Linked DNA regions of Labilibaculum sp. DW002. The protein of the gene in region 1 interacts with the protein of each later gene in a pairwise test. Links are inferred from orthologs where the notes say so. Each region holds a gene or a part of one and is shown on either strand. Other genes may lie near its edges.

Region 1 (3,787 bases):
GATGACGAGCATCGTAATATTCTTTTTTTAGGCTTGCAATATGTGCTTTAATTTCTTCTTCGGAAGTTACAGGGTAAGCATAGGCAATAAATTTACTTCCTTTTTCTTTGTATAATCCCTCGGACGTTTCGCTTATTGTTTTGTAAGTATCGTTGCTCATTACTAGCTAAAAAGTAGTGTTGTTTAGTTTGTAAGAATAAAAATAGCAATAAATGCAAGTACAATCCCCAATAGATTCACTTTGTTTAGTTTTTCTTTGAAAATGCCTAGTCCAATTAACACCGAACAAGCTACAATTCCTATGTTGATAATGCTAAAAACAACCGAGCTATCAAATCCAGAACTGTTTAGAGATGCGATTAAAAAATAAAGGGATCCGAAATTTACCAGACCAAGAACAAGGCCACCAATTAAAACTTTTACTTGTAAGAGCTTTAATAGGCTCTCTCTTTTAATTAATAAAGTAAGTATTCCCGATATTCCCGCAATAGCAAATAATAGGGTAGAGAACTGTTCTGTACCTCCATTGCTTAGGAATTCTTGTTGTGCATATTTAACCAAAGAATCAACGGTTCCGGCTCCAAAAAATAGAAGCACCGGTAACCAAATGTACTGTCGATTTAATTTATCACTTTTCCCTTTGTAAATACTTAAGAGAACGGCACTAATTGCAATTACAATACCTAAAATCTTATTTGTAGATACAGCTTCTTGATAATATAGAATTGAAAATAATAAGGGCAATACAAAAGACATTTTGCTGGCCAAGGTGGTAACCGAGATTCCTGCTTTTTGTGTTGAGCGACCTATAATAAAGAAAACAACGATAAATAAAGCTCCAATTAATATCGAGATATTAAACCAATTTTCGTGAATTATATTTTGAACAACAAATGCTTTGTCGGATAATAAATACCCGCAAATAGCGGCGGTTATATAGTTAATGATAATTGCTAGTAAAATATCAACCTTATATTTTTCAAGGTATTTAAAGGTGATAAAGATTCCGGCTGAAGTAAGAATTGCAAATAGTAGATTAAGCATGTTTTCGAATTTGGCGCAAAGTAATCAAAAAATCCTGATCTTAAAATAAGAAAAGCAGATTCAAATTGAATCTGCTTTCTAGGGTAGTAATAATAGTAGTTAGTAGTTAAAAACTACATTTTTAATTTTTTATTTATCTCATCAATTTGAGTTTTGAATGCTCGATCCGTATCAATCAGATTGTTTACCGTTTTGCAAGCATGAAGAACAGTAGCATGATCTTTTTTACCAATTTGTGAACCAATAGTCGATAACGAAGCTTTAGTCATCGATTTTGAAAAATACATGGCAATTTGACGAGCTTGAACAATTTCACGTTTTCTTGTTTTAGCCTGAAGAAGATCAACTGGCATATTGAAATGATCGCAAACAATTTTTTGAATGTAATCAATAGAAATTTCACGCTTCGTATTTTTCACCAATTTATCGATGATTTCAACTGCTAGCTCAAGATTAAGTTCTTTTTTATTTAGAGTTGATTGAGCTAAAAGTGAAATTAAAGCACCTTCTAGTTCACGAACATTGTTGATGACGTGTGTAGCAATATATTCAATGACATCATTCTCAAGAATGATTCCATCCTTATAAGCTTTTTGTTGCAAAATACGAACTCTTGTTTCGTAATCAGGATTTTGCAAATCTGCTGATAATCCCCATTTAAAACGCGAAAGTAAACGATTCTCCATTCCTTTCAATTCAATGGGTGCTTTATCAGATGTCAAAATTAATTGCTTACCTGATTGGTGCAGATGGTTGAAAATGTGGAAAAATGTATTTTGTGTTTTTTCTTTACCAGCTAATTCTTGAATATCGTCAATAATTAAGATATCGATCATTTGATAGAAATGAAGGAAGTCATTTTTATTGTTGTTACGAATTGCTTCAGTAAACTGAGTTTGGAATTTTTGAGAGCTTACGTATAAAACTGTCTTTTCAGGATGTAATTCTTTTGCTTTTAACCCTATTGATTGAGCTAAATGTGTCTTCCCTAATCCAGAATCACCATATAATACAAGAGGATTAAATGCAGTTCCACCAGGATTCTCCGAAACGGCCCAACCTGCTGAACGAGCTAAACGATTACAGTCACCTTCAATAAAGTTAGCAAAAGTATAATCCGGGTTTAGTTGAGAATCAATTTGTAATTTTTTTATACCAGGAATTACAAATGGATTTTTGATGCTTGGTTCCTCTTGTGAAAAAGGATTCTTTACTGGACGATTTTTTGTGTTTGCCGGATTATTTCCAGGCACAACAACTGATAATGGTTTCACATCTTTCATGTGATTATTTTCCATTACCACATTATATTCCAGTTTTGCACTAGCCCCAAGTTCTTTTCTTAAAGTCTTTCTAAGAAGATCAATATATTTCTCTTCCAGATACTCATAGAAAAAATGACTAGGTACCTGTAAAGTAAGAATTTCATTCTCCAATTTCAGTGGTACAATAGGTTGAAACCATGTACTATAACTGATTGGCGAAACATTATCCTTAATTACCGATAAGCAATTTTCCCAGATTTGGAAGTGATTATTGTTCATTTCTTGTTCAGAATTTTAAAAAATATGGGTGTGTCAAATTTTGCTTATGCAAGATTGTGAAAAAAAAACTTAAAAAAAAATTATTTTGCTCTTGACTTTTTAAAAACATTTACTAGCATGCGGAAAATAAGGGATACAGAAATGTAAAAAAAATGACATTTGTTAATAGGCTGAGAATAAATAACTTAAAGCTTTAGTTTGTTTAACTTTCTGGTATCTAATCATTTCCGTGTAACATACTTTTAGGTCTTTATTAGCTAATGTAAACTCATTCTAGATTAAACATAAAACAAAGTCTGTTAAGTAGTTTTACAAACTTGTTCTAGTTGGTAGTGGTTCAATAGATTATGAGCTTTTAATTTACTATAATCACAGTCGTTAAATAAAATTCAATTCTCAGGGCTAATCTTTATGACAAAGGCATCTGGAAAATCTTCCTTGATTTTTTTAAGTTGACGTATAATTTCTTTATAGTTCTGAGTATGTCCAATTGTGTATTTGTATCGACCATTAAAAAAGATCTCTTGAACTTTCTTATGTCCCTTTAAACTAGTGTCATCCAGCGCTATTTGCTTCGAAGCTGAAAGAATTTGTACTCGATAATAAACTTGATTTAACTTATCTCTTTTCTTTTTAGATTTATCAGAATTCATATAAACAGTTTTACCTGTATCGAATAAAGAAAAGTGCATGTATTTTTTAGGATTATTCTTTACATCAATTAATAAATTCGTTAAACCATTAGAGGCAGCCTCTAAGTTCATATATAAGGTATCGTTATTTATTAACATACCCATTGAACCTTTTCCTGAATTAATCTTATCAAGAATTTCATTGGTTTGCTTTAATGTTAGCTTAGCGTTATTAATTGTCTGGGCAATGTCGGCTGCGGATAATGAATCGCTAATGGAAGAGAAATTGGTTAATATGCTTGAGATATTTTTATTGTTATCTTTTAAGTTTGTTGTTATTGAATCGACATTCGAAAAGATATTTTCAAAATGACTTTTTTGTCCTGTAATTATTGTGTCAAGAGTCCCTGATGCATTCTCCAGTTTTTTAAATGTCTGTTCGATACTCCCAAAACTTCTCGTTAGATTGTCTCTTGTGTTTTCATTAAATATATATTGTATTACTGTAAGTACGGAATCCACTCCAGACATCAATTTTTCGGCTTTCTTTTTTAAAGGGAGCATTTG
Region 2 (3,276 bases), on another replicon or contig:
TACAAAAGCTCTAATTCTATTGGAAACGGCTCTTTTTAAATCCGACACTTTCGAGAACCCAAAACGATTTGCACGCTCGGTATTTGTCCGCACTTCATCCTTATACCATTTCATATTACGATACGAAGTGTAGAACTTACCATGTTGTCCCGTAAAATCTTCATGATGCAGGTGCAACCAATCATATTTCGACAATTCTCCTTTCATCACTTCATCGTCATAAATAAGGTCGTAAGGAATTTCGGCATAGCTTAGAGCAAGAGTAACCGCGTCATCCCAGGGCTTTTTGCCTTTGGGAGAGTAAACAGCCATTAAAGGTATCTTTTCTAATTTCATGGCCTCCATATTGCGCTCATCACTTGCAATATCTTCTAAAACTTGTTGTGCCGAAATATCACTTAATACCGAAAAAGAAACTCCGCGTACTTGACATTCATCTTGAATCTCTTTGTGGAAGGGTAGCAGAAAAGATCCTCCTTTATAATTCAACAACCAATGAATTTGATAATCTTTTTCGAGGGTCCAAAAAGCAATGCCATAGGCTTTCAGATGGTTCTTTTGACTATCATCCATTTGTATTAACAAACTAGCAGAATAAGAGGTATAAGAAATCATACCAACAAATAGTAAAAGCACTAATCGGCGACAGTATTTTTTCAAGAACGCATTATCTTCAATCATAAAAGCAAGATAAGAAATTCTATTTGTAAATAAGTTTTTTGAATTGATCTAAAATGGAGGTGCGTCCTCAAAATCATTTGCTCCTCCAAAACCAGCACTCATATCATCAAACCCATTCGATTCTTTAGGTTCCTGATTCATACTAGAACTAAACGTTTTCACATCGTCTAAACCTGGTGTTGCAAATGGATTTGCCGATTCTCCCTCTAAATCCATAAATCGAGCTAATTGATTACGGAAACGCAACTGAATTTCTCCTACGGCACCATTACGATGCTTTGCAATAATAATATCGGCAATACCAATCAATGAATTTCCTTCTGCATCCTCAGTAATTCCATAACGCTCGGGACGGTGAATAAACAATACCATATCGGCATCCTGCTCAATCGCTCCAGATTCACGAAGGTCAGACAACATTGGTTTTTTAGCATCACCTGTACGCTGCTCAACACCACGATTCAGCTGCGACAGCGCAATAACCGGAATATTCAGCTCCTTGGCAATAATTTTAAGCTGACGAGAAATTAAAGATACCTCCTGCTCACGATTACCTCTCATATCAGAACCTGCTGTCATCAGCTGCAAGTAGTCGATAATCACACAACCAATATCGTGCTTCGCTTTCAGTCTTCTGCATTTCGAACGCAATTCGTATATCGACAAACCAGGCGTATCATCTACATAAATAGGAGCATCAATCAAGCCTTTAATCTTTGAGTGCAATTGCTCCCATTCATGATCAGCCAATCGACCATTACGAAGTTTTTCCGATCCCAATTCGGTTTCAGAAGAAATCATACGCTTAACCAACTGGTCACCTCCCATCTCAAGAGAGAAGATTGCAATTGGGGCTTTATGCTCAACGGCCATATTCCTGGTCATAGACAGCACAAAAGCTGTCTTACCCATAGATGGTCGGGCAGCAATAATAACAAGGTCAGATTTTTGCCAACCTGATGTAATACGATCCAATGCTGTAAAACCTGATGGCACACCCGACAATCCATCTTCACGCTTACTAGCTGCAATAATCTGGTCGATTACTTCGTCGGCAAGTGGACGAATATGTGCAGATTCTTTTTTAATATTCCCTTCTGCAATATCAAAAACATCCTGCTGTGCCTGATCAAGCAAATCGGCAACATCGATACTTTCATCGAATGCAGAGCTTTGAATTTCAGATGAAACACGGATTAATTCGCGCTGAATGTATTTTTGTGCAATAATACGAGCATGATGCTCAATATGCGCTGCATTTGCGACTCTGGATGTTAATTGTGAAACGTAAAAAGGACCACCGCAACTCTCCAGATCATCCTGACGCTTCAACTCTTCGGTAACTGTAAGAATATCAATCGGTTCTTCCTTAGAAGAAAGGCTCATAATAGCCTTATATATTTTCTGATGGGCAGGTTTATAAAAACTATCGGCTTTCAACAAATCACCAACAGAAATAATAGCATCTTTCTCCAACATGATAGCACCCAAAACTGCCTCTTCCAGCTCTACTGCCTGAGGTGGTACTTGTCCGTAATCAAGATCAACTTTATTTTTCGATTGATTGTTATAATTATTTGCCCCAGCCATACAATATTAAATTCTTTTTATTCAAGTTTAGCATTCTAAAAAAAATACAGAATGCAAGGACAAAGATAGAAAATAAAAATGCTTCTAATTGATTTTTTTTACGACTATAAATCCAGTATTTTTACCATTCAATCATAAAACTTATTACCTGTGCTTTCTTTCCCAAATGCTAAAATCAACATTGGTCTTAATATCGTAGAAAAACGAGCTGATGGATTCCATAATATTGAAACTATTTTTTATCCTATCCCCCTAACGGATGGACTGGAAATTGCAAATTCCGATGTGGTAAATTATCAGTTCAGCTCTTCGGGTATTCCTATTAACATCGAAGATAAAGACAATATTGTTTGTAAAGCATTTGAATTGATTCGCTCCAAATACAACATTCCATCAACAGCAATTCACTTGCACAAAAACATACCATTTGGAGCAGGCTTAGGAGGAGGGTCAGCAGATGCTGCTTTCATGATAAAAATGCTAAACACACAATACAAGCTAAACATCCCCGTTAAAGAAATGGAAAATTTAGCTGGTCAAATCGGTAGCGATTGCCCATTTTTCATTCAAAATAAGCCTGTTTTTGCAAAAGAAAAAGGAGATGTATTCTCTAAATGCAGCATTAATCTTGCTGGATATCATATTTTACTGATCAAACCTGATATCCATATTGGCACTCCAGAAGCATATGCCAATACAAAACCAGCCATTCCAAAACAAGCTCTGGAATTGTTAATCAAAGAACCAATTGAGACCTGGAAAAATCATATTGTGAATGATTTTGAGGACAGCATATTCCCTAATCATCCTGAGTTAGCGAAAATCAAATCTGATCTCTATGAACAGGGCGCTGTTTATGCATCCATGTCGGGAAGTGGATCGAGTATTTTTGGTTTATTTAAAGAAAAACCAACTTACACTAGCCCAAAACATTTTACATGGATAGGAATACTAGATTAACCAATTCTACAATATAAAAAAGAGCCTGATTATTACAATCAGGCT

Evidence for each region.
Region 2: the proteins of dnaA (region 1) and dnaB interact in binary tests that used the Escherichia coli proteins (3 or more experiments, as listed by UniProt). The link is inferred for Labilibaculum sp. DW002 from one-to-one orthologs.

Annotation. Positions count from the first base shown.
Region 1 is NZ_JAKJSC010000001.1:891,586-895,372, reverse strand. What follows is about bases 374-3,286. They hold dnaA (chromosomal replication initiator protein DnaA), read right to left. Parts: upstream 2,589-3,286; coding sequence 1,158-2,588; downstream 374-1,157. Other genes in these bases: L3049_RS03405 (MlaD family protein), read right to left, coding at 2,978-3,286; L3049_RS03415 (hypothetical protein), read right to left, coding at 374-1,044. Also shown: L3049_RS03420 (IMPACT family protein), read right to left, coding at 1-160; more of L3049_RS03415, read right to left, coding at 184-373; more of L3049_RS03405, read right to left, coding at 3,287-3,787. UniProt on the Escherichia coli protein: Plays an essential in the initiation and regulation of chromosomal replication. Binds in an ATP-dependent fashion to the origin of replication (oriC) to initiate formation of the DNA replication initiation complex once per cell cycle.
Region 2 is NZ_JAKJSC010000012.1:27,140-30,415, reverse strand. What follows is about bases 1-2,885. They hold dnaB (replicative DNA helicase), read right to left. Parts: upstream 2,272-2,885; coding sequence 730-2,271; downstream 1-729. Other genes in these bases: ispE (4-(cytidine 5'-diphospho)-2-C-methyl-D-erythritol kinase), read left to right, coding at 2,422-2,885; L3049_RS21345 (hypothetical protein), read right to left, coding at 1-681. In the rest of the region: more of ispE, read left to right, coding at 2,886-3,231. UniProt on the Escherichia coli protein: The main replicative DNA helicase, it participates in initiation and elongation during chromosome replication. Travels ahead of the DNA replisome, separating dsDNA into templates for DNA synthesis.